Regions from separate parts of the Micromonospora sp. CNZ297 genome, predicted to be linked through region 2. Evidence: predicted binding sites of a transcription regulator. Region 2 holds the regulator's gene; the other holds the start of a gene.

Region 1 (11,975 bases), on a different contig from region 2:
GACTTGAACACGCGCTCCGGCGCCACGCCGAGCGCGGTCGCCACGAGCGCGCCGTAGTTCGGCGCGTCCGGCGAGACGTCGTAGGTGTGGGTGCTGTGGGCGATCTTCCGCTTGCTCAGCAACGCGATCGCCGGAGTGCCAGGGCCCGCCACGGGCTCAAGCTAACCCGCGCGCCGCGACACCGCGAGCCGGAAACGTGAGCCGGGGTCAACCGCCGGGCGGAACCGGCCGGCAGACGAGCACAGTGGGGTCGCCGGCCACCCGGGTCAGCGCCAGACCGGCCGCCTCGTCACCGGACAGCCGCAGGTCGCGGCGCAGCTTCTCCGGCTCCAGCGCCGAGCCGCGCTTGCGGATCTCGACCCGGCCGACGCGCCGCTCCCGCAGCAGGGCGCGCAGCCGCTTCAGCGAGAACGGCAGCACGTCGGTGATCTCCAGGCAGCGGGCGAACGGCGTGGGCCGGGCCTCGTCGGCGTACAGGTAGGCGATCGACGGGTCGGCGAGCGTGGCGTCGAGGTCGGCGGCCAGCTCGGCGACCAGGTGCGCGCGCACCACGGCCGGATCCGGGTCGTAGAGGAACCGCCGCACCGGTCCCACCGGCGCCTCCTGCGCACCGGTCCCGGTGAGGTGATAGGAAGGGCCCCTTTTACTACCGGAGGCGTTAAGAAGGGGCCCTTCCTTCTCGCGCAGCAGGGTGGCGCGGCGTGGGACCTCGGCCAGCTCGCCGCACCAGAGCGCGGCCTCGACCAGGTCGCCGTCCACGCTCACCCACTCCGCCTCGGCGCCGGCCGGGATCAGCGCGTGGTCCAGCCCGGGCGCCACCTTCACCACTGTGCGCGGCACGCGCGCGGCCAGGCCGGTGACGAAGTCCCACGGCGGCGAGTAGGCGTTCGGGTCGAACACACGCCGCCCGGTGCCGGCCCGCCGCCGCGCCGGATCGCAGAACACGGCGTCGACCCCTGTCGCGTCGAACGCCGTGGCGTCACCGCGTTCGACGGTCACCAGGTCGGTCAGCCCGGCCGCCTCGGCGTTCGCGGCGGCCATCGCGGCGGTCACCGGGTCGGCCTCCACCGCGTACACCCGGATGCCGGCGCGAGCCGCGGCGAGCGCGTCGGCCCCCAGCCCGCACCCCAGGTCGGCCAGCGTGGTCACACCCGCGGCCCGCAGCCGCGCGGCGCGCCGGTCGGCGACCGCGCGGCGGGTGGCCTGCTCCAGCCCGGCCCGGGTGAGGAACATCCCGGCCGCCGCCGCGCCGAACTTGCCGGCCGCCCGGCGGCGCAGCTCGGCCTGGGTGAGTGCGGCCGCCGCGAGCCCGCCGGGGATTCCGGCCGAACGCAGCGCGGCAGCCGCCGCCAGCGGGTCGCCGCCGGCCACCCGTTCGGCCGCGGCGAGCGCGGCCGACCCCTCGGGGGTACGCAGCGCGGCGAGCTGGTCGAGATCCACGCGCTCATTCTCCCGGCCCGGTTCCGGCGCGACACGGAGGGCGACGCGTTGGCACTCTCCTTGACGGAGTGCTAGCCGAGGAATAACCTGCGATTAGCACTCTCACCCTGAGGGTGCCAACGCCCGAGCCTCGTGCCCGGGGGTTGAGCGCCAGGCGGACCGGCACCCGCGACGACGGCCCCGCCCGGTGGCATGTGGCAGATTGACGCTGGTCGGCATGCCGGCCGGCAACGACACCAAGTACCCGGGAGGGTATGCCCGTGACTACCGCGACCAAGGTTGCGATCAAGCCGCTCGAGGACCGCATCGTGGTCCAGGCGAACGAGGCCGAGACCACCACCGCCTCGGGCATCGTGATCCCCGACACCGCCAAGGAGAAGCCGCAGGAGGGCACCGTCCTCGCTGTCGGCCCGGGCCGGATCGACGACAAGGGCAACCGCGTGCCGATCGACGTGAAGGTCGGCGACACCGTCCTCTACTCGAAGTACGGCGGCACCGAGGTCAAGTACGCCGGCGAGGAGTACCTGGTGCTCTCCGCCCGCGACGTCCTCGCGGTCATCGAGAAGTAAGCAACCGATCAGTGTCGTTGCCCCGGTCCGGCTCGCCGGGCCGGGGCAACGTCGCTTCGAAGGGATACTGATGGCGAAGATCCTCAGCTTCTCGGACGACGCCCGGCACCTGCTCGAGCACGGTGTCAACGCCCTCGCGGACGCGGTGAAGGTCACCCTCGGCCCGCGCGGGCGCAACGTCGTCCTGGACAAGAAGTTCGGTGCGCCCACGATCACCAACGACGGCGTGACCATCGCCAAGGAGATCGAGCTCACCAACCCGTACGAGAACCTCGGCGCGCAGCTGGTCAAGGAGGTGGCGACCAAGACCAACGACGTCGCCGGCGACGGGACCACCACCGCCACCGTGCTGGCCCAGGCCATGGTCCGCGAGGGCCTGCGCAACGTGGCCGCCGGCACCAACCCGACCGGCCTGAAGCGGGGCATCGACGCGGCGGCCGCCAAGGTCTCCGAGGCGCTGCTCGGCAAGGCCGTCGAGGTCGCCGGCAAGGAGTCGATCGCGCACGTCGCGACCGTCTCCGCGCAGGACGCCGCCATCGGCGACCTGATCGCCGAGGCGATGGAGAAGGTCGGCCGCGACGGCGTCATCACCGTCGAGGAGGGCTCCGCGCTCACCACCGAGCTGGAGGTGACCGAGGGTCTCCAGTTCGACAAGGGCTTCATCTCGCCGAACTTCGTCACCGACCTGGAGGCGCAGGAGGCGGTCCTGGAGGACCCGTACATCCTGATCACCACCCAGAAGATCTCGGCGATCGAGGAGCTGCTGCCGCTGCTGGAGAAGGTTCTCCAGAACAACAAGCCGCTGCTCATCGTCGCTGAGGACGTCGAGGGCCAGGCCCTGTCCACGCTCGTGGTCAACGCGCTGCGCAAGACCGTCAAGGTCTGCGCCGTCAAGGCCCCCGGCTTCGGCGACCGCCGCAAGGCGATGCTCCAGGACATGGCGATCCTGACCGGCGCCGAGCTGGTCGCCCCGGAGCTGGGCTACAAGCTCGACCAGGTCGGCCTGGAGGTGCTCGGCACCGCCCGTCGCGTCGTGGTCGACAAGGAGAACACCACAGTCGTCGACGGTGGCGGGCAGGCCTCCGAGGTCGCCGACCGGGTCGCGCAGATCCGCAAGGAGATCGAGGCCTCCGACTCCGAGTGGGACCGAGAGAAGCTGGCCGAGCGGCTGGCGAAGCTCTCCGGCGGCATCGCCGTGATCAAGGTCGGCGCGGCCACCGAGGTCGAGATGAAGGAGCGCAAGCACCGCATCGAGGACGCCATCGCCGCGACCAAGGCCGCGGTCGAGGAGGGCACGGTCCCGGGTGGCGGTGCCGCCCTGGCCCAGATCCTGCCGGCGCTCGACGACGACCTGGGCTTCACCGGTGACGAGAAGGTCGGCGTCTCGATCGTGCGCAAGGCGCTCGTCGAGCCGCTGCGCTGGATCGCCCAGAACGCCGGCCACGACGGCTACGTGGTGGTGCAGAAGGTCGTCGCCCAGGACTGGGGTCACGGCCTCGACGCCGCCACCGGCGAGTACGTCGACCTGGCCAAGTCCGGCATCATCGACCCGGTGAAGGTGACCCGCAACGCGGTCAGCAACGCCGCCTCGATCGCCGGCCTGCTGCTCACCACCGAGAGCCTCGTGGTGGAGAAGCCGGCCGAGCCGGAGCCGGCCGCCGGTGGCCACGGCCACTCGCACGGTCACGGCCACCAGCACGGCCCGGGCTTCTGACCCGACCGCACGGCCCGACGTCAGGGCACACCGCCGACCCGGTGGTGTGCCCTGACGCGTATGCCCTTACGGAACGCTGACGACATTGGCAGCCGGGCCGGCGGGTCGACCAGACTGGACGCCGTGAGCACCCTCTCCCGCCGCCGCGCGGCACTGGCCGGTGTCGTCGCCGCCGTGGTGGCACTCGGCACCGCCGAGCCCGTGGCGGTCCTGACCGGTCCCCGGTCCGCGCCGCTCGTCGCCGTCGGCGGACTCGTCGTCGACCTCGTACCCGAGCCGGTCAAGCAGTTCGCCATCGACGTCTTCGGTACGTACGACAAGATCGCCCTGCTGGTCGGGACGGCGCTGCTGCTGGCCGCCTTCGGGGCGCTGCTCGGCCTGGCGGCGGCCCGGCGGCTGGTGATCGGCCTGGCCGGCGTCGCCGCGTTCGCCGTGCTCGGCGTCGCCGCCGCGCTGACCCGGGCCGGCGCTGACGCGTTCGACGCGCTGCCCTCCCTGGCCGGCGGCGGACTCGGCGCGCTGACGCTCTGGGCGTTCGTGGCCGGACCGCTGGGCGCCGGCCCGGCACGCCGGGAGCAGGCCGGGCGCGACCGGGCCGACGCGGCGGACCGGCCGCCGTCGGCGCCGCCTCCGGCGGTCGCCGCGCTCGCGGGGGAGGAGAAGACCCCGGGCGGCTGGGAGCCGGTACGGCACGACGATGACGCGGAGTCGCGGCGGCGGTTCCTGCGCGGCGCCGGGCTGCTCACCGGCGCTGCGGCGGTGGCCGGGCTGGGCGGGCACTGGCTGGCCGGGCGGCGCGGCGTGTCGGCGGCCCGGGAGGCGGTGACGCTGCCCGCCCCGGCCGCGCCCGCCCCGCAGGTGCCGGCCGGAGCCGACCTGTCACTGCCCCGGCTCGCGCCGTACGTGACGCCGAACCGGGAGTTCTACCGGATCGACACGGCGCTGGTGGTGCCGCAGGTGGACCCGGCCACCTGGCGGCTGCGGATCCACGGGCGGGTGCGCAACCCGATCGAGCTGAGCTTCGACGACCTGCTGGCCCGCCCGATGGTCGAGCGGTACGTGACGCTCGCCTGCGTCTCCAACGAGGTGGGCGGCGACCTGATCGGCAACGCGCGCTGGCTCGGCGTACCGATCAAGGAACTGCTCGACGAGGCCGGCCCGGAGGAGGGCGCGGACCAGGTGGTGGGCCGCGCGGTCGACGGGTGGACCTGCGGCACGCCCACCTCGGTGCTGCGCGACGGGCGGGACGCGCTGCTCGCGGTCGGCATGAACGGCGAGCCGCTGCCGATCCAGCACGGCTTCCCGGTGCGGATGGTGGTGCCGGGCCTCTACGGGTACGTGTCGGCCTGCAAGTGGCTCACCGAGCTGGAGCTGACCAGCTTCGCCGACTTCGACGCGTACTGGGTGCCGCGCGGCTGGTCCGTGCAGGGCCCGATCAAGACGCAGTCCCGGATCGACACGCCCCGGCCCCGCAGCCGCCCGGCCGCCGGCCCGGTGATCGTGGCCGGTGTGGCGTGGGCGCAGCACCGCGGCATCCGTCGCGTCGAGGTACGCGTCGACGGCGGCCCCTGGCAGGAGGCGACGCCGGCCCCGGCGGTGTCGGCGGACACCTGGGTGCAGTGGTCCTGGCGGTGGGACGCGACGCCGGGCGAGCACGCGCTCCAGGTGCGGGCGACCGACACGACCGGTGAGACCCAGACGGAACAGCGCGCCCCGGTCGCCCCGGACGGCGCGACCGGCTGGCACACAGTGCGGGTCACGGTCACCTGACGACCGCCCCACCCCGAAAGATCAACACCAGTTCCCCGAAGTGGTGGCATCAGAGGCTCCGCGATATGGCCATTTCGCCGAGCTGGTGTTGATCACGCGGGGGGCCGGGGCGGGACGACACGACGCCGCGCCCCGGGGTCCGGGGCGCGGCGTCGGGGGTCGTGAAGCCGGTCAGGCGACCTTGCGCTGGTCCGGCACGGCGGTGTTGTGCGGCCGGCCGAGGCGCGCCTCCAGCCGGGCGATGTCCACCTTGGTCTGCCGGCGGTCGGCCAGGTCCTCCCAGCCGAGGGCGAGCAGCCGCAGCCGCTCGGACTCGCTGAACCCGCCCCAGACGCCGTACGGCTCGCGTACGGAGAGCGCGTGGGCGGCGCACTCGGCGCGTACCGGGCAGGCGCGGCAGACCGACTTGGCACCCATCTCGCGGCGCAGCCGGGAGGAGCCGCGCTCGCCGTCCGGGTGGAAGAACTGCGCGCTGTCGCGGCCACGGCAGGCTCCGAGCCGCTGCCAGTCCCAGAGCTCGTCGATCGGTCCAGGCAGCCTACGTACGTTCGACATCAGCACCCCTCCTCCCGCGCGGCACCGCGGAGAATGTTCGTTGCCAGCTACCGGGCGGCGGTCCGCGCGGGATGCCGGTTCCGGATGAACCCCTCGGTACCCGAGCGGTCCGCGGCTCACACATCTGTGATCGAAAACCTCGGACACTCGGCGGCATATGCCCCATCTGTCGGAAAAGTTCGGATGATTGCCCGGAACCCCCTCCCGAGCCCACCTCCGCATGGTCTGCTCTGAGTCGGAGAGGAGACCACTGTGCGTAGTGTTCTTGTGTGCGTTCGGACACCATTGGCGGCCCAGCATCTGACCTCCGCGGCGGCGCGGCTCGGGCTGTCCGGCGTCGTCCGGACGGCCGTCTCCGATCCGGAGGTGATGTTGCGGCTCGCCGAGCGCCCGGTGGACGTGGTGCTCGCCGACACCGCCCTGACCCGTCCGGACAGCGCCGGCTTCGTCCGGCGGGTGCTGGCCCGTGCCCCGCAGGCTGCGGTGCTGCTGCTCGGCGCCGAGGAGTCGGAGTCGGCGGCGGCCACCATCAGCGCCGGGGCGCGCGGACTGATCCAGAACGCCGACCACGACCTGACCAGCGCGGTCGCCAAGGCGCTGCTGCTGCTCTCCGCCCCCGGGCGGAGCAACAGGCACCGGGTGGCGGACACCGCCCGGGACGCGGCGGCTGTGGGCGGGCCGACCCGGCCGGCGGCGCCGGGGCGTACCCAGGGTGGGCCCGGCTGGCCGGCGACGGCGCCGGTGGACGCGGCGGGCCTGCCCACAGTGGTGCCCGTGCAGCGGGGTGAGGACCCGGACGACCCGGCGGCGGCCGACGGCGCGGAGGCGCCCCGGCCCGGTGCGGCCCAGCGGCCGGCGCGGTCGCCGCGCAGCGCGATCGGGCTGACCGAGCGGGAGCTTCAGGTGCTGCTCGGCATGGCCGAGGGCAAGAGCAACGCGGAGATCGGGCGGGAGCTGTTCGTCTCCGAGGACACGGTCAAGACGCACGCCCGGCGGCTGTTCCGCAAGCTCGGCGCGCGCGACCGGGCGCACGCCGTGGCGGCCGGGTTCCGGGCCGGCCTGGTCGCCTGACCCGCGCGGGGATCACTCCTGCGCGGAGTCGTCGGTGCCCTCGGTGAGCGTGTCGTGCACGCCGTCCGCGTAGCCGCGGGCGTAGTCCCAGCTCACGTAGTGGTCCGGGTCGGGGTCGTAGGCCGGCTCGTGCACCCGGGGACGCCCCGAGTTGAGCAGGTGGCGCAGGTTGCCGCGCAGCAGGTCCCAGTCGAAGTAGTGCGGCTCGCGGCAGTCCTCGCACTCGATCACCAGGCCGCGCACGCCGATCGGCTGGAGCAACGCCTGGTAGATCTCCAGATCGGCGAGATCCTCCAGGACGTCCTGGCGCTCGACCTCGCTCAGCGGGTCGAGCGCGTCGTCGTCGCCGGGATCGTGCAGGCCGGCAGCCGGATCGGCCGGGTCGCCGTTGAACGGGTCGATGGGCTCGTCGTGCACCCCTTCACCGTAGACCCCGCGCCGCAGGAAAGCCCGCCCCAGCCCGTGCTGTGGCCCGGCCTACCCTCGGGCCCGCCGCTTCCCGGGCGCGGACGGGCAAGTGGGTACGATGAGGCGACGCGCCGTCACCAGGCGCCTGCCGGTGCCCCCGCGCGCCGCCTCGCTGCAGCCCGTACGACCAGCTCAGGGGAGCAATCGTGGAGAATTCGCCCAGCACCGAGATCCCGGCCGGCACCGACGGCGGGGAGTTGGGTGGCCATCTGCCCGAGCTGCCGGCCGGTTCGGCCCGGGTGGTGCCGCTCGGGCTGACCTTCGACGACGTCCTGCTCCAGCCGGGCGAGTCGGACGTCGTGCCCAGCCGCGTCAACACCCGCACCCGCCTCACCCGCAACATCGAGCTGACCGTGCCGCTGCTGTCCAGCGCGATGGACACCGTCACCGAGGCGCGGATGGCGATCGCCATGGCCCGCCAGGGCGGCATCGGCGTGCTGCACCGCAACCTCTCCGTCGAGGACCAGGCGCTCCAGGTCGACCTGGTGAAGCGCTCCGAGTCCGGCATGATCACCAACCCGGTGACCGCCAGCCCGGACGACACGCTGCGCGAGGTCGACGCGCTCTGCGGGCGCTACCGCATCTCCGGCGTGCCGGTGGTGGACGGGCAGGGCCAGCTGGTCGGCATCGTCACCAACCGCGACATGCGGTTCGTCTCCGACCCGGCCACGCCGGTGCGCGAGATCATGACCCGCACCCCGCTGATCACCGCCCCGGTCGGCGTGAGCAAGGACGACGCGCTCGGCCTGCTGCGCCAGCACAAGATCGAGAAGCTGCCGATCGTGGACGCGGGCGGCAAGCTGCGCGGCCTGATCACGGTCAAGGACTTCACCAAGAGCGAGCAGTACCCGAACGCCACCAAGGACGACGCGGGCCGGCTCCGGGTCGCCGCCGCGGTCGGTGTCGGCGAGGACGGCTACAAGCGCGCCCGTGCCCTGGTCGACGCCGGCGTGGACGTCGTCATCGTCGACACCGCGCACGGCCACCAGCGCGCCGTGCTGGAGATGGTCGCCCGGCTCAAGCGGGACGTCACCATCGACATCGTGGGCGGCAACATCGCCACGTACGCGGGCGCGAAGGCGCTCGTCGAGGCCGGCGCGGACGGCGTGAAGGTGGGCGTCGGCCCGGGCGCCATCTGCACCACCCGGATCGTGGCCGGTGTGGGCGTACCGCAGATCACCGCGATCATGGAGGCGGCCCGCGCCGCCGGCCCGGCCGGTGTGCCGGTGATCGGTGACGGCGGTATCCAGTACTCGGGCGACATCGCCAAGGCGCTCGTCGCCGGCGCCGACACGGTGATGCTCGGCAGCCTGCTCGCCGGCTGCGAGGAGAGCCCCGGCGAGCTGATCTTCATCAACGGCAAGCAGTACAAGGCGTACCGGGGGATGGGCTCGCTCGGCGCGATGCAGTCGCGCGGCCAGGGCAAGTCCTACTCCAAGGACCGCTACTTCCAGCAGGACGTGCTCGCCGAGGACAAGCTCGTCCCGGAGGGCGTCGAGGGTCAGGTGCCCTACCGGGGGCCGCTCTCCGCCGTCGCCCACCAGCTCATCGGCGGGCTGCGCGCCGCGATGGGGTACGTGGGCGCGGAGAGCATCCCGGAGCTGCACCGGCGCGGCCAGCTCATCCGGATCACCGCGGCCGGGCTCAAGGAGAGCCACCCGCACGACATCCAGATGACCGTCGAGGCGCCCAACTACCACTCCCGCTGAACCACCACCCCCAAACCACCTGGAGTCCCCCATGCGTGACGTGGTCGAGATCGGGCTGGGCAAGACCGCGCAGCGCGGCTACCACCTGGACGACATCGCCATCGTGCCGAGCCGCCGCACCCGGGACGTCGACGACGTCTCCACCGCGTGGCAGCTCGACGCGTACCAGTTCGGCATCCCCTGCGTCGCGCACCCCTCGGACGCGACCATGAGCCCCGCCTCGGCGGTCCGGCTCGGCCAGCTCGGCGGCCTCGGCGTGCTCAACGTCGAGGGCCTCTGGACCCGGTACGAGAACCCGGCCAAGATCCTGGAGGAGCTGGCCGGTCTCGGCGAGGACGCGCGGGCGACCAAGCGCCTCCAGGAGGTCTACGCCGAGCCGATCCGCCCCGACCTGATCGCCGAGCGGGTCCGCGAGCTGCGTGAGGGCGGCGGCACGGTGGCGGTACGGGTCTCCCCGCAGCACACCCTGGCGCTGGCCCCGGTGATCCTCGACGCCGGCGTGGACATCCTGGTCATCCAGGGCACGCTCGTCTCGGCCGAGCACGTCTCCACCACCGACGAGCCGCTCAACCTCAAGGAGTTCATCGCCGACCTGGACCTGCCGGTCGTCGTCGGCGGGTGCACCGACTACAAGACCGCGCTGCACCTGATGCGTACCGGCGCGGCCGGTGTGATCGTGGGCATCGGCGGCGACGACTGGTCGACCACCGAGTCGGTGCTCGGCATCCGGGTGCCGATGGCCACCGCCATCGCCGACGCCGCCGCTGCCCGCCGCGACTACCTGGACGAGACCGGCGGCCGGTACGTGCACCTGATCGCCGACGGCGACATGCAGACCTCCGGCGACATCGCCAAGGCGCTCGGCTGCGGCGCGGACGCGGTGATGCTCGGCGAGCCACTGTCGTTGTGCGAGGAGGCGCCGGCCGGGGGCGCCTGGTGGCACTCCGCGGCCAGCCACCCGTCGCTGCCCCGTGGGGCGTTCGAGGTGGCCGGTGAGCCGCTCGGCTCGATGGAGAAGCTGCTGTTCGGCCCGGCCGACGAGCCGGACGGCCAGCTCAACCTCTTCGGCGGCCTGCGCCGCGCGATGGCCAAGTGCGGCTACCGCGACCTGAAGGAGTTCCAGAAGGTCGGGCTGGTCCTCGACCGCTGAGCGCCGCTGAGCATCGGCTGAGCACCGCGCGACGGCGCGGGCGGCGGCCCGGACGAGTTCCGGCCCCGCCCGCGCCGTCGCGCGTCTAGGCTCGCCGGGTGAGACGGGGGCGGGTCTGGGCGGCAGGGCTGGTGGCGGCGGCGCTCGCGCTGAGCGGATGCACCGGCGGCGACGACAACGGGTTCCGGCCGGGCGCGGCGGACGCCGGTGACCCGTACGTGCCGGGGGCCGGCAACGGCGGCTACGACGTGGGCCACTACGCGCTGGACGTGCGCTACGACCCCGCGAGCGACCGGCTCACCGGCACCGCGACGCTGACCGTCACCGCCACCCGGGCGCTGTCCCGGTTCCAGCTCGACCTGGCCGGGCTGGACGTCGAGCGGGTGCGGGTGGACGGCGAGGCGGTGAAGCACCGCCACGACGTCGCCGAGCTGATCGTCACCCCGTCGGGCGGGCTGCCGTCCGGGCGGCGGTTCACTGTCGAGGTCACGTACGGCGGGGTGCCGGAGCCGCTGCCGAACGCCGAGCTGGGGGACGGCGGATTCCACGCCACACCGGACGGTGCGATAGCGCTCGGTCAGCCGGAGTCGGCGAGCACCTGGTACCCGGTCAACGACCACCCGTCGGACAAGGCCACCTACGACCTCGCGGTCACCGTGCCGGACGGCCTCGCCGCGCTGTCGAACGGCGTGCCGGAGGGGAGGACGTCGAGCGGCGGCTGGACCACCTGGCGCTGGGCGGAACGCGCGCCGATGGCCAGCTACCTGAGCACGCTGGTGATCGGCGACTACCGGGTCAGCAGCGGCACCCACGCCGGCAAGCCGCTCGTCACCGCCGTCGCCGCGGCGCTGCCCGCGGACGGGCCGGCCGCCGCGTCGGTGGCCCGCACCGGCGAGGTCGCCGACTTCCTGGCCGCGCGCTTCGGCCCGTACCCGTTCGAGGCGTACGGCGGCGTGGTGGTCGCCGACGAACGCATCCGGTACGCGCTGGAGACGCAGAGCCGTCCGGTCTACGGACCGGCGTTCTTCCGCGGGGACCGGCCGAACACCGAGGTGGTCGCGCACGAGCTGGCGCACCAGTGGTTCGGCGACAGCGTCTCGGTGGCCCGGTGGAGCGACATCTGGCTCAACGAGGGCTTCGCCACGTACGCCGAATGGCTCTGGGCCGAGCACGACGGCGGGCGCACAGTGGCGCAGACCGTCGTCGAGCGCTACGCGGCCACCGACTGGTCGAGGCCCACAGTCGACCCGGGCCGGGCCGGGATGTTCGGCGACGCGGTCTACCAGCGGGGCGCGCTCGCGGTGCACGCGCTGCGCCGCGCGGTGGGCGACGAGGCGTTCTACCGGGTGCTGCGCGGATGGCTGGCGCAGCACCGCGACGGCAACGTCACCACTGCCGATTTCATCGGGTACGCCGAACGAACGTCCGGGCGGCCGCTGCGGGCGCTGCTGGACGCCTGGCTGGTCGGGGGCACGCCACCGGGACTGCCGTGACGCACGCGTGACCGCCGCTGGGTAGGCTGCCGCGGT
Region 2 (11,975 bases):
GGCATCGCCACGCAGACCGCCGGCATCGACTGGGCCGAGCTGGCCGTGCAGGTCGTGCTCGCCGCCATCGCTGTGGCCCTGGTGGCCGGCGTCGGCCGTCGCCGCAGCGTCTCGCGTTACTGATCGACGCACCACGCGCCTCGACGGGCGCCCGGCCTCACCGGCCGGGCGCCCGTCGGCGTATTCGAGGCATTGAACCCCGTCGGTGTGCCGGGACCGCCCGCCGCGCCGGGTTTCGGGGAGAAGCAGCAGGTCAGGGTACGTCTGCACAATTCGTCATCGGAGTCGGTTTGGATTTCCGGGCGGTCGGGAACTTAGCGATCACGACAGTGAACACACAAAAACGTGTGACCGGATCTTAAGGAGGAGGGCGACCATGGAGCTCACCGTTTGGGGCATCATCACCGCGCTGGTCGTTGGTCTGATCGTCGGCGCGCTGGGCCGGCTGGTCGTGCCGGGCCGTCAGAACATGCCGATCTGGCTGCACATGCTGATCGGTGTCGGCGCCGCGCTTCTGGGCACGATCGTGGCCCGGGCCTCCGGCTTCGCCGAGACCGCCGGTATCGACTGGCGCGAGCTGATGCTGCAGGTGCTCTTCGCCGCGATCGGCGTGGCCCTGGTGGCCGGCGTCGGCCGTCGCCGCGGCGTCTCGCGCTACTGACCCCGCACCACGCGCCTCGACGGGCGCCCGGCCTCACCGGCCGGGCGCCCGTCGGCGTATGTGAGCCCTGAACTGCCCGGACGGCATCGATGTCGGCCGGGCCTCCGGCTGCGATACGGTCGCCTGTGCCCTCCGTCACGAACACCCCCTGTTGTAAAGGAAATTTTCCTACTAAGGTGCGGCGGAGAAGGTTAGTGCCAAACGGCCCTGAGGGAGATATGGCGTGAACAGGTGGAAGCGGCTGGCTCCGGTCACCGCCATCGTGGCGTCGGCCGCGTTGGTGCTGACCGCATGCGGTGGCTCCGGCGACGACGACAAGGCCGCCGACAACAGCAAGCTCACTGTGTGGATGATGGGTGAGGGCGGCGACGCCCAGACCAAGTTCCTCGACAGCGTCGAGGCGGAGTTCAAGAAGAAGCACCCCGAGACCGACGTCGTGGTGCAGTACATCCCCTGGCTCGAGGCGCCGAAGAAGTTCCAGGCCGCGCTCGCCGGCGGGGAGGGCCCGGACGTCACCGAGCTGGGCAACACCGAGACCCAGGGCTGGGCCGCGCAGGAGGCCCTGGCCGACGTCTCGGACAAGTTCAACGGCTGGTCCGAGGGCAAGGACATCCTGCCCGACCTGGTCAAGAACGCCCAGCTCGACGGCAAGCAGTACGGCGTGCCGTGGTACGCCGGCGTGCGCGCCGTCTACTACCGCACCGACTGGTTCGCCGAGGCGGGCGTGAAGACGCCGACGAACTGGGACGAGATGGTCGCCGCCGCGAAGGCCGTGCAGGCCAAGAAGCCGGGCACCTACGGCATCGCCCTGCCCGGCAACTCCGAGCTGCCGTTCTACTCCTTCCTCTGGGGTGCCGGCGGGGAGATCGCGACCAAGGAGGGTGACAGCTGGAAGTCCGGCTACAACACCCCCGAGGCGCAGAAGGCGGTCAAGTTCTGGACCGACCTGGTGACAGTGCACAAGGTCGCCCCGCCGGCCGCCGCCGGGTGGAACGAGGTCGACGCCCGTACCCAGTTCGCCACCGGCAAGGCCGCCATGGCGTTCGCCGGTAGCTGGCAGGGCGGCGCGATGAAGAAGGACAACCCCGACATCGAGAAGGTGTGGGGTACGTTCCCGATCCCCGGCCCGGACGGCAAGCCCGCCCCGGCGTTCGCCGGCGGCTCCGACATCGCCATCTGGAAGGACAGCGAGCGGCAGGCGCTGGCCTGGGACTACATGACCGTGCTGCTGAGCAAGCAGAAGGACAAGGAGTTCGCCAGCAGCCTCGGCTTCTTCCCGGTCTACCAGGATCTGGTGAGCAGCGGCGACTACGCCAGTGACAAGGTGATGGCCGCGTTCGCCACCGCCATCCAGAACACCAAGCTGACCCCGCTCACCCCGAAGTGGGTCGAGGTCAGCCGGACCAAGACGGTGACCCAGGCGATGAACAGCTCGGTCATCAAGGGCCAGAAGACGGTCGAGAAGGCCACCGCCGACGCGGCCACCGAGATGGAAAGCATCCTCAACGCCAAGTGACCACGCTGACCGAGGCCACCGGCGAGGCCGCCGCGCGGGAGACCCCCGCGCGGCGGCGCCGTCGCCGGGTGGACCACCTTCCGTACCTGCTCCTCCTGCCCTGCCTGGCGATCATCGCCGTGTTGCTGCTCTGGCCGCTCGGCCAGGTCGTGTGGATGTCCTTCCACAAGCTGGACAGCGTCCGGCAGTTGCGCGGCGACCGCGAGTGGCCGTGGGTCGGCCTGGCCAACTACGCGCAGATCCTCGGCGACCCGTTCTTCCGTACGGTGCTGCGCAACACGGTGCTGTTCGCGCTCGCCAACGTGGCGCTCACGATGATCCTCGGCACGCTGGTCGGGCTGCTGCTCAACCGCCTGGGCAAGAAGATGGCCACGTTCGTGGCGAGCTGCGTGATGCTCGCCTGGGCCACCCCGGCGCTGACCGGCACCATCGTCTGGAAGTGGATCTTCGACGACACGAGCGGCCTGGTCACCTGGCTGTTCAACAAGCTCCCGGACGGGCTCTCGACGGCGCTGTTCGGGCGCAGCGACTGGACCGGGTACGGCTGGTTCAACGACCCGCTGCTGTTCTTCGCCATCCTGACGCTCGTGGTGGTCTGGCACTCGTTCCCGTTCATCGCGGTGAGCGTCCTGGCCGGGCTCAAGAGCGTGCCGACGGAGTTGCAGGAGGCGGCCCGGGTCGACGGCGCCGGGCCGTGGAAGGTCTTCTGGTCGGTGACGTTCCCGGTCCTGCGGCCGGTCTTCGGCATCCTCGTGGTGCTCTCCACGATCTGGGACTTCAAGGTCTTCACCCAGCAGTTCGTGCTGGCCGGCGGCACCCAGGACCGGTCCACGTTCATGCTGTCGATCTACTCGTACGCGGAGGCGTTCTCACCACCGCCCAAGTACGGCCTCGGCTCGGCCATCGCGGTCATCCTCACCGTGATCCTGCTCGTGGTGACCGCCCTGTACGTCCGCATGGTGCTGCGGCAGGAGGACGAATGATGAAGAAGATCGCCCTCAACGGCGCGGGCCTGCTGGTCGCGCTCTTCGCCGCGTTCCCGGTCTACTGGATGGTGGCGACCTCGCTGAAGCCCAACCGGGAGATCTTCTCGTCCACCCCCCGGCCGGTGCCGGCGGAGCCGACGCTGGAGCACTACCGGGAGATCCTCACCGGCAACCTGATCCCGGGCGTCACGTTCGCCGACTTCTTCCTCAACAGCGCCCTCGTCGCGCTGGCGACGGTGCTGCTGAGCGGGCTGGTCGCGCTGCTCGCCGCGACCGCTGTGGCCCGGTTCCGGTTCAAGCTGCGCACCACGTTCCTGATCATGCTGCTGGTGGTGCAGATGATCCCGCTGGAGGCGCTGGTCATCCCGCTGTTCCTGATGATCCAGCGGCTCGGCCTCTACAACACGCTGCCCAGCCTGATCCTCACGTACCTCGGCTTCTCGCTGCCGTTCGCGGTCTGGATGCTGCGCGGCTTCGTCGCCGCGGTGCCGAAGGAACTGGAGGAGGCCGCCGCCATCGACGGCGCCAGCCGGGCCCAGACGTTCCGCAAGGTGCTGTTCCCGCTCGTCGCGCCCGGCCTGGTCGCCACCAGCATCTTCTCGTTCATCACCGCGTGGAACGAGCTGATCTTCGCGCTGACCTTCATCAACGACCAGCAGAAGTACACGCTGCCGGTGGCCATGACGTTCTTCTTCGGCCGGGACGACACCGCCTGGGGCTCGGTGATGGCGGCGTCCACGCTGTTCACCCTGCCGGTGATCGTCTTCTTCCTGCTGGTGCAGCGCCGGATGGTCTCCGGCCTCGTCGCGGGAGCCGTGAAGGGCTGACCCGGCGGGCCGGTCAGGCCGCGGCGAACACCTCGGCCCGCACCTCGGTGGCCGGGTCGCCCTTCACCCGGGCCCAGGAGCCCTGCGCGGCGGTCCACTCCAGGTTGCCGAAGCGGACCTTCTTCACGCCGTGATCGTCGGCGTGCGAGACCAGCCAGTGCGCGTACCGCCAGCCGTTGCGGTCGTCGCCCGCCGGCACGGTGAGCGCGGTCAGGTCCGTCGCAGTGGCCAGCCGGGGCAGCCCCCAGTCCAGCGACAGGCTCTCCAGCACGGCGCTGGCGGCAGCCGGCCCGCGCATCGTCGGCGGCGAGCTGACCGTGCAGGCCACCGCGCCGGTCGCGTGGCCGAGCAACGCGCGGGTGAGGACCTCCGACTCGTCCGCCCACTTCTGGTACGCCTCGGGGAACGCCGACCGCTGCACCCGCTGGGCGGCGTCGGTGATCCGCATCCGCTCCCAGCCCTTGACCTTCTTCAGCGCGGCGTAGAACTTGTTCGCCGCGTACCGCGGGTCCTGGATCTCCTCCGGGCTGCCCCAGCCCTGGCTCGGGCGCTGCTGGAACAGACCGAGCGAGTCGCGGTCGCCGTGGGCGATGTTGCGCAGGTGCGACTCCTGGTAGGCGGTCGCCAGCGCCACCACCACCGCCCGCTCGGGCATCCGGCGCTGCATCCCGATGGCCGCGATGGTGGCCGCGTTCGCCATCTGGTCGGCGCCGAGCACCACCTCGCCGTCGGCCTTCACGGTGCAGGTCCGGCTGGCCAGGGGGAGCCGCAGGTGCTCGCCGAACTGCTTGGTCACGACGTAGACCGCGAGCAGTGCCAGCACGCACACCGCCACCCCAGATGCCACGATCGCCGCTCGCGTCCGCACCCGCACCCCCTGTCCCGACAGTCCGACAAGCGTACGTCCCACCCGCCACGGCGGGTCTCGGCCGACCGGCGGGCCCCACCTCGGCCGCAATGGGGCTCCCGCGGGGCCCGCCGCGAACCTCAGTCTCCGGCGGGCACCCAGGCGGCGGGACGCTTCTCCCGGAACGCCATGACGCCCTCGCGTCCCTCGTCGGAGAGGAAGTACCCGGTCGACAGGGCGGCCAACTCGGCGATCTCGGCCCGCAGGTCGGGACCGGCGGGCCGGCGCAGCAGCTCCTTCGCCCCGGCCAGCGCCCCCGGGGCGCCCTTCACCAGCGAGGCGCAGTAGCGCTCGACGGCGGCGTCCAGCTCGTCGGCCGGCACCGCTGCGGTGACCAGGCCGATCTCGGCGGCGCGGCGGCCGTCGAACGTGTCGCCGGTCAGGTACAGCTCGGCGGCGGCCCGCTGGCCCAGCCGGGGCAGCACGGTCGCCGAGATCACCGCCGGGATCACGCCGATCCGCACCTCGGTGAACGCGAACGTCGCCTCCTGCGCGCAGACCGCCAGGTCGGCGGCGGCGATCAGGCCCAGCCCGCCGGCCCGGGCCGGCCCGGCCACCTTCGCCACCACCGGCTTCGGGCACTCCCGCACCGCCACCAGCACGTCGCCGAGCATCCCGGCGGGCACCGTGCCGCTGGCGTACGCGGCGGCTGTCTCCTTCAGGTCGGCGCCGGAGCAGAAGACCGGGCCGGTGTGGTCGAGCACGATCGCGCGTACCGCGTCGTCGGCGACCGCGTCGGCCAGCCCGGCCAGCAGCTGGGTCATCAGGGGCGTCGAGAGCGCGTTGCGATTGTGCGGGCTGTCCAGGGTGAGGGTGGTCACCCCACGGGCCGTGGCGACTCGCACGAGAGCGTCCGGAGAGGTCATGCCGGGCACACTAGTGGCCATGCCCGGCGTCCTTCCAGAAGGCGAACCCGTCCCGCGCGACGGATCGCTGCCCGCCACCGCCCGTCGCGCCGTCGGCGCGCGCGGCTTCGGCGTGTACGTCCACGTCCCGTTCTGCGCCAGCCGGTGCGGTTACTGCGACTTCAACACGTACACCGCCTCGGAGCTGGGCGGCGGGGCGAGCCGGGAGACGTACGCCGACTCGGTGCTGGCCGAACTGGCGCTGGCCGCCCGGGTGCTGGGCGACTCGCCGCCACCCCGGGTCGACACGGTCTTCGTCGGCGGCGGCACGCCCACCCTGCTGCCCGCCGACGACCTGGCCCGGATCCTCGACGGCATCGACCGCGTCTGGGGGCTGGCCGCCGACGCCGAGGTGACCACCGAGGCCAACCCCGAGTCGGTGAGCCCGGAGTCGCTCAAGACGCTGCGGGCCGCCGGGTACACCCGGATCTCGCTCGGCATGCAGTCCGCCGCGCCGGGGGTGCTCGCGGTGCTGGACCGGCGGCACAGCGCGGGCCGGGCCACCGCCGCCGCGCTGGAGGCGCGCGACGCCGGGTTCGAGCACGTGAACCTGGACCTGATCTACGGCACGCCGGGCGAGACCGCAGACGACTTCGCCGCCTCGCTGGCCCAGGTGGTCGACGCGGGCGTGGACCACGTCAGCGCGTACGCCCTGATCGTGGAGGACGGCACCCGGCTGGCCGCGCGGATGCGCCGCGGCGAGCTGCCGTACCCCTCCGACGACGTGGCGGCGGACCGCTACCTGGCTGCGGAGGCCGCGCTCGGCGAGGCCGGCTTCTCCTGGTACGAGGTGTCGAACTGGGCCCGGTCGGCGGCGGCGGCGTGCCGGCACAACCTGCTCTACTGGACCGGCGCCGACTGGTGGGGCCTGGGCCCGGGGGCGCACAGCCACGTCGGCGGCGTGCGGTGGTGGAACGTCAAGCACCCGAGCGCGTACGCGGCCCGGCTGGCCGAGGGCGCCTCGCCCGCGCTGGCCCGGGAGCAGCTCACCCCGGACGAGCAGCACATGGAGGACGTGATGCTGCGGGTGCGGCTCGCCTCCGGGCTGCCGCTGGACGTGCTGGACGAGCCCGGCCGGGCGGGCGCCGAGCGGGCCCGGGACGCCGGGCTGCTCGACGCCGGGGCGTACGCGCGAGGGCTTGTGGTGCTGACGCTGCGCGGCCGGCTGCTGGCCGACGCGGTGGTACGCGACCTGCTGCCGTGACCGGCACCGGCCGGCCGCCCCCTCGGCCGGCCGGCGGTGTCACTTGATGAAGTTGTAGGTCATCGGGTAGCGGTAGAGCACACCCTCGTTGGCCTTGACCCCGCCGATGATTCCGAAGATCAGCGGCACCAGCCAGACCAGCATCGGGACGAAGAACAGGATCCCGCAGGTGATGACCGTGATCACCCAGGCGAGCACGCTGGCGATGGTCCAGGTGATCTGGAAGTTCAGCGCCGCGACCGCGTGGGCGCGGACCGTCGGCGACTGCTGACCGCGGGTCATCATCGCGATCAGCGGGGCGACCCAGCCGAGCAGACCGCCGCCGACGATGACACCCGCGGCGCCACCGAAGTGCGCCACCAGGGCCCACGTCTTCTCGTCGTTGTTGGCGTACGCGGCGGGGCCGTACCCGCCACCGGCGGGGTAGCCGGCGCCGTAGCCGGGCGTGCCGCCCGGCGGAGGGTAACCACCGGGGGGCGGGTAGCCGCCCGGAGGCGGATAGTCACCGGGCGGGGGATACCCGCCGGCGCCCGGCGCCCCGGACAGTGGAGCGGTGGGCGGTTCGCTGCCCGGCGACGAGCCGTAGGGCGCCGACGGGTCGGGCTGGGGGCCGGAGTCCCCTGCCCCTGGAGGGCGAGGAGGTTCTGTCATGGTCGCCACGGTAGGGGCACCGGTCAACTCGCACCAGAGCGACACAGACCGACGATGACCGGCTGTTCGGCCCTGGTGGGCGGCGCTGTGTGGTGGGCCGCACCGCAGGTCCGTCGGGCGATCATCGCGCCGGCGGGGGTGCCGACGTAGACTGGCACTCGCTACAGTCGAGTGCCAGCCGCCCGGCGGATGCCGCGTGCCGGCCCGGCCGAGGTGCGTCAGGAGGTGGGGAATGGGTCTCGACGACCGCAAACTCGCCGTGCTGCGCGCGATCGTCGAGGACTACGTCGCCACGCAGGAACCGGTCGGCAGCAAGGCCCTGGTCGAGCGGCACCAGCTCGGCGTCTCGCCGGCCACCGTGCGCAACGACATGGCGGTGCTGGAGGAGGAGGGCTACATCCGGCAGCCGCACACCAGTGCCGGCCGGGTGCCCACCGACCGCGGCTACCGCCTCTTCGTCGACCGGCTGTCCCGGGTCAAGCCGCTCAGCCCGGCCGAGCGCCGGGCGATCGAGCGCTTCCTGGTCGGCGCCGTCGACCTGGACGACGTGGTGCACCGCACGGTCCGGCTGCTCGCCCAGCTCACCCGGCAGGTGGCAGTGGTGCAGTACCCGAGCCTGGCCCGCTCCAAGGTGCGCCACCTGGAGCTGGTGCCGATCTCCACCACCCGGCTCATGGTCGTCATGATCGCCGACACCGGCCGGGTCGAGCAGCGGCTGGTCGAGCTGCCCGCCCCGGTGCCCGCCGACGACGTGACCGACCTGCGCCGGCTGGTGAACGAGAAGCTCGTCGGCAGCCAGCTCGCCGAGACGCCGCCGCTGGTGCAGGCGCTCGTCGAGGAGTCCGCGCCGCATCTGCGCCCGGCCATGACCACGCTCTCCACCGTGCTGCTGGAGACGCTCGTGGAACGGCACGAGGAGCGCCTCGCGCTGGCCGGACAGGCCAACCTCACCCGGGGCGGCCTGCTCGACTTCCAGGGCTCGCTGCGGCCCATCCTGGAAGCGCTCGAAGAAGAGGTCGTGCTGCTCAAGCTGATCGGTGAGACGGAGCCGAGCACCACCCGGGTGCTCATCGGCGACGAGAACGAATTCGACAACCTGCGGGCCGCCTCGGTGGTCAGCACCGGCTACGGACCGGGCAGCACGATCGTCGGTGGACTCGGCGTGCTCGGGCCGACCCGGATGGACTACCCCGGCAATATCGCCATGGTGAGGGCCGTGGCACGCTACGTGGGCGAACTGCTGGCCCAGAACTGACCAGTCAGGGCCGACGGCCGGTTCCGGCCGACGACCGGAGCGACGCGAGACGAACATGAGGACACCTAACGCAGTGGCCAGGGACTACTACGGCATTCTCGGCGTGAGCCGGGACGCCTCCGACGACGAGATCAAGCGCGCCTACCGCAAGCTGGCGCGGCAGTTCCACCCGGACGTCAATCCGGACCCGGAGGCCCAGGAGAAGTTCAAGGACATCAACGCCGCGTACGAGGTCCTCTCGGACGACCGGAAGCGGCAGATCGTCGACCTGGGTGGCGACCCGCTCGCCCCGGGCGGCGGCGGCATGGGCGGTCCCGGCGGCCCGGGCGGCGCCGGTCCGTTCGTCGGCTTCCAGGACATCATGGACGCGTTCTTCGGCGGCGCCGCGGGCGGCAGCCGGGGGCCGCGTCCGCGTACCCGCCCCGGTGCGGACGCGATCCTGCGCCTGGAGCTGGACCTCAACGAGACCGCGTTCGGCGTCGAGGCGCCGATCACCGTCGACACCGCCGTGCTCTGCACCACCTGCTCCGGCGCCGGCACCGCCGCCGGCACCCACCTGGCCACCTGCGAGGCGTGCGGCGGCCGGGGCGAGGTGCAGTCGGTGCAGCGGACGTTCCTCGGCCAGGTGGTCTCCGCCCGGCCGTGCACCGTCTGCCAGGGCTACGGCACCACCATCCCGCACCCCTGCCCGACCTGCGCCGGTGACGGCCGGGTGCGCACCCGCCGCTCACTCACCGTGAAGATCCCGGCCGGGGTCGAGGACGGCATGCGGATCCGCCTGGCCCAGCAGGGTGAGGTCGGGCCGGGTGGCGGCACCGCCGGTGACCTCTACGTCGAGATCCACGAGCGGCCGCACGACGTCTACTCCCGCAAGGGCGACGACCTGCACTGCCGGGTCACCGTGCCGATGACCGCGGCCGCGCTGGGCACCCGGCTGACCATCAAGACGCTGGACAGCGAGGAGACGGTCGACGTCAAGCCCGGCACCCAGCCCGGAAGCACGATGCGGCTGCGCGCCCGGGGCGTACCGCACCTGCGCGGCACCGGCCGGGGCGACCTCTACGTGCACCTGGACGTGCGTACCCCGACCAAGCTCGACGCCGACCAGGAGCGGATGCTGCGCGACTTCGCCAAGACCCGCGGCGAGGAGGTCGCCGAGCTGACCAAGCAGGGCGGCTTCTTCTCCCGGATGCGCGACGCCTTCAACGGGCACGCCTGAGGTGTCCGCCCCGCTGTTCCTGGTCGAGGCGCTGCCCACCGGTGACACGCTGACGCTGGACGGCCCGGAGGGCCACCACGCGGCCACCGTGCAGCGGCTGCGCGCCGGCGAGGAACTGGTGCTCGCCGACGGCCGGGGCGGCACCGCCGCCGCGGTGGTCACCGCCGTCGGCCGCGGCACGCTCGACCTGCGGGTCACCAGCCGGGGGTACGCGGACGCGCCGGTACCCCGGCTCGTCGTGGTGCAGGGCATCGCCAAGGGCGACCGGGGTGAACTCGCCGTGCAGGCGATGACCGAGGTCGGCGTGGACGAGATCGTGCCGTGGGCGGCGTCCCGCTCGGTGGCACAGTGGCGCGGCGACCGGGGCGGACGGGCCCGGCAGAAGTGGGTCGCGACCGCCCGGGAAGCGGCCAAGCAGGCCCGCCGCCCGTGGCTGCCGGTGGTGGCCGGCGCGCCCGACGAGTCCACCGCCTCGGTGGCCCGCCGGATCGCCGGTGCGGCCGGCGCGTTCGTGCTGCACGAGGGTGCCCACGACCGGCTGACCACAGTCGACCTGCCGGCCACCGGCGAGATCGTGCTGGTGGTGGGCCCGGAGGGCGGCATCGCCGACCACGAGCTGGCCGCGTTCGCCGACGCGGGCGCCCGTACGGTCCGCCTGGGCCCGTCGGTCCTGCGCACGTCCACGGCTGGCGTGGCAGCCCTGACGGTCCTGGCCACCCGCCTGACCCACTGGTAAACCCGCGCCCTCGTTCCCCGCCCGCGTTCTCCCGGCGCGCTGATCTTGCAGTTTCGGCCCGCCTTGCGCCCCTTTTTCGACGCTTTGTGGGGGCCGAAAGTGCAAGATCGCGGAGGGCGTGGGGGTCAGGAGCGGAGGTAGGAGGCGCCGTTCATGTCGATGATGGTGCCTGCGGCCCACTCGGCCTCGGGGCTCGCCAGCCAGTGCACCGCCGCCGCGATCTCCTCCGGCCGGGCCACCCGGTGGAACGGGGACTGGGCGCGTACCGCCTCGCCCCGCTCGCTCTTCAGGTGCTCGTTCGTCATGTCGGTCTCGACGAAGCCGGGCGCCACGCACGCCACAGCGATGCCGTACGGCGCCAGGGCCACCGCCAGCGACTGGGCCATCGCGTTCATCCCGGCCTTGCTGGCCCCGTAAGCCGGGTTGGCCGGCTCGCCCCGGAACGCGCCCCGGGACGAGACGTTCACGATCCGGCCCCCGCGTTCGCGCATGTGCTGCGCGGCGCACCAGGCGGCGTTCGCGGCGCCGACAAGGTTGGTGTCGAGCACCTCCCGCCAGCGCGCCCGCCACTGCTCGTAGCTGCTCTCGAAGACCGGGTGCGGGGGATCGGCCGGCCCGAACACCCCGGCGTTGTTCACGAGTACGTCGAGGCCGCAGAGCCGCTGGGCCGCCTCGTCCACCATGGTCCGTACCGCGTCGGCGTCGGCCAGGTCGGCGCGGACCACCACGTGCCCGTCACCCGGCAACTCGGCGCGCAGCCGCTCGGCCAGCTCGGCCGAGTCCCGGTGGTGGATCGCCACCCGGTCTCCACCTGCGGCGAACGCCCGCGCCACCGCCCGCCCGATGCCCCGCGAGGCCCCCGTCACCAGCACCGCCCGTCCCGACATGGCGGCCATCCTGCCGCACCGGGCCAGACTGTTAAAAAGGGCCCCGTCCCATACCGGAGGCGTTAAGCAGGGGCCCCTCCTTACACTGCTGCGATGGACTGCCTCTTCTGCCGGATCGTCGCCGGGGAGATTCCGGCCACCATCGTCCGCGAGACCCCCACCACCCTGGCCTTCCGGGACATCGACCCGAAGGCGCCCACCCACGTGCTGGTGATCCCGAA

The links. The regulator HrcA, encoded in region 2, represses chaperone genes, less so after heat shock. The targets are predictions, from matches to a motif close to GGTTNGCACNCTCNNNNNGAGNGTGCNAACC.
Region 1: the regulator HrcA is predicted to act here: its motif matches at 1,532-1,562, upstream of groES (co-chaperone GroES).

Annotation. Positions count from the first base shown of each region.
Region 1 is NZ_VISU01000002.1:560,761-572,735, reverse strand. It holds gene ybaK (Cys-tRNA(Pro) deacylase) at 1-152, opposite strand, end outside; gene FB454_RS06090 (THUMP-like domain-containing protein) at 208-1,440, opposite strand; gene groES (co-chaperone GroES) at 1,695-2,009, shown strand; gene groL (chaperonin GroEL) at 2,080-3,723, shown strand; gene FB454_RS06075 (sulfite oxidase) at 3,784-5,493, shown strand; gene FB454_RS06070 (WhiB family transcriptional regulator) at 5,665-6,048, opposite strand; gene FB454_RS06065 (helix-turn-helix transcriptional regulator) at 6,301-7,119, shown strand; gene FB454_RS06060 (DUF5319 domain-containing protein) at 7,132-7,536, opposite strand; gene guaB (IMP dehydrogenase) at 7,734-9,296, shown strand; gene FB454_RS06050 (GuaB3 family IMP dehydrogenase-related protein) at 9,328-10,446, shown strand; gene FB454_RS06045 (M1 family metallopeptidase) at 10,545-11,939, shown strand.
Region 2 is NZ_VISU01000009.1:52,953-64,927, forward strand. It holds gene FB454_RS17590 (GlsB/YeaQ/YmgE family stress response membrane protein) at 1-123, shown strand, start outside; gene FB454_RS17595 (GlsB/YeaQ/YmgE family stress response membrane protein) at 377-661, shown strand; gene FB454_RS17600 (sugar ABC transporter substrate-binding protein) at 885-2,177, shown strand; gene FB454_RS17605 (carbohydrate ABC transporter permease) at 2,174-3,160, shown strand; gene FB454_RS17610 (carbohydrate ABC transporter permease) at 3,157-3,990, shown strand; gene FB454_RS17615 (hypothetical protein) at 4,004-4,864, opposite strand; gene FB454_RS17620 (enoyl-CoA hydratase-related protein) at 4,978-5,763, opposite strand; gene hemW (radical SAM family heme chaperone HemW) at 5,783-7,006, shown strand; gene FB454_RS17630 (DUF4870 domain-containing protein) at 7,046-7,657, opposite strand; gene hrcA (heat-inducible transcriptional repressor HrcA) at 7,890-8,912, shown strand; gene dnaJ (molecular chaperone DnaJ) at 8,986-10,131, shown strand; gene FB454_RS17645 (16S rRNA (uracil(1498)-N(3))-methyltransferase) at 10,133-10,867, shown strand; gene FB454_RS17650 (SDR family NAD(P)-dependent oxidoreductase) at 10,993-11,754, opposite strand; gene FB454_RS17655 (histidine triad nucleotide-binding protein) at 11,848-11,975, shown strand, end outside.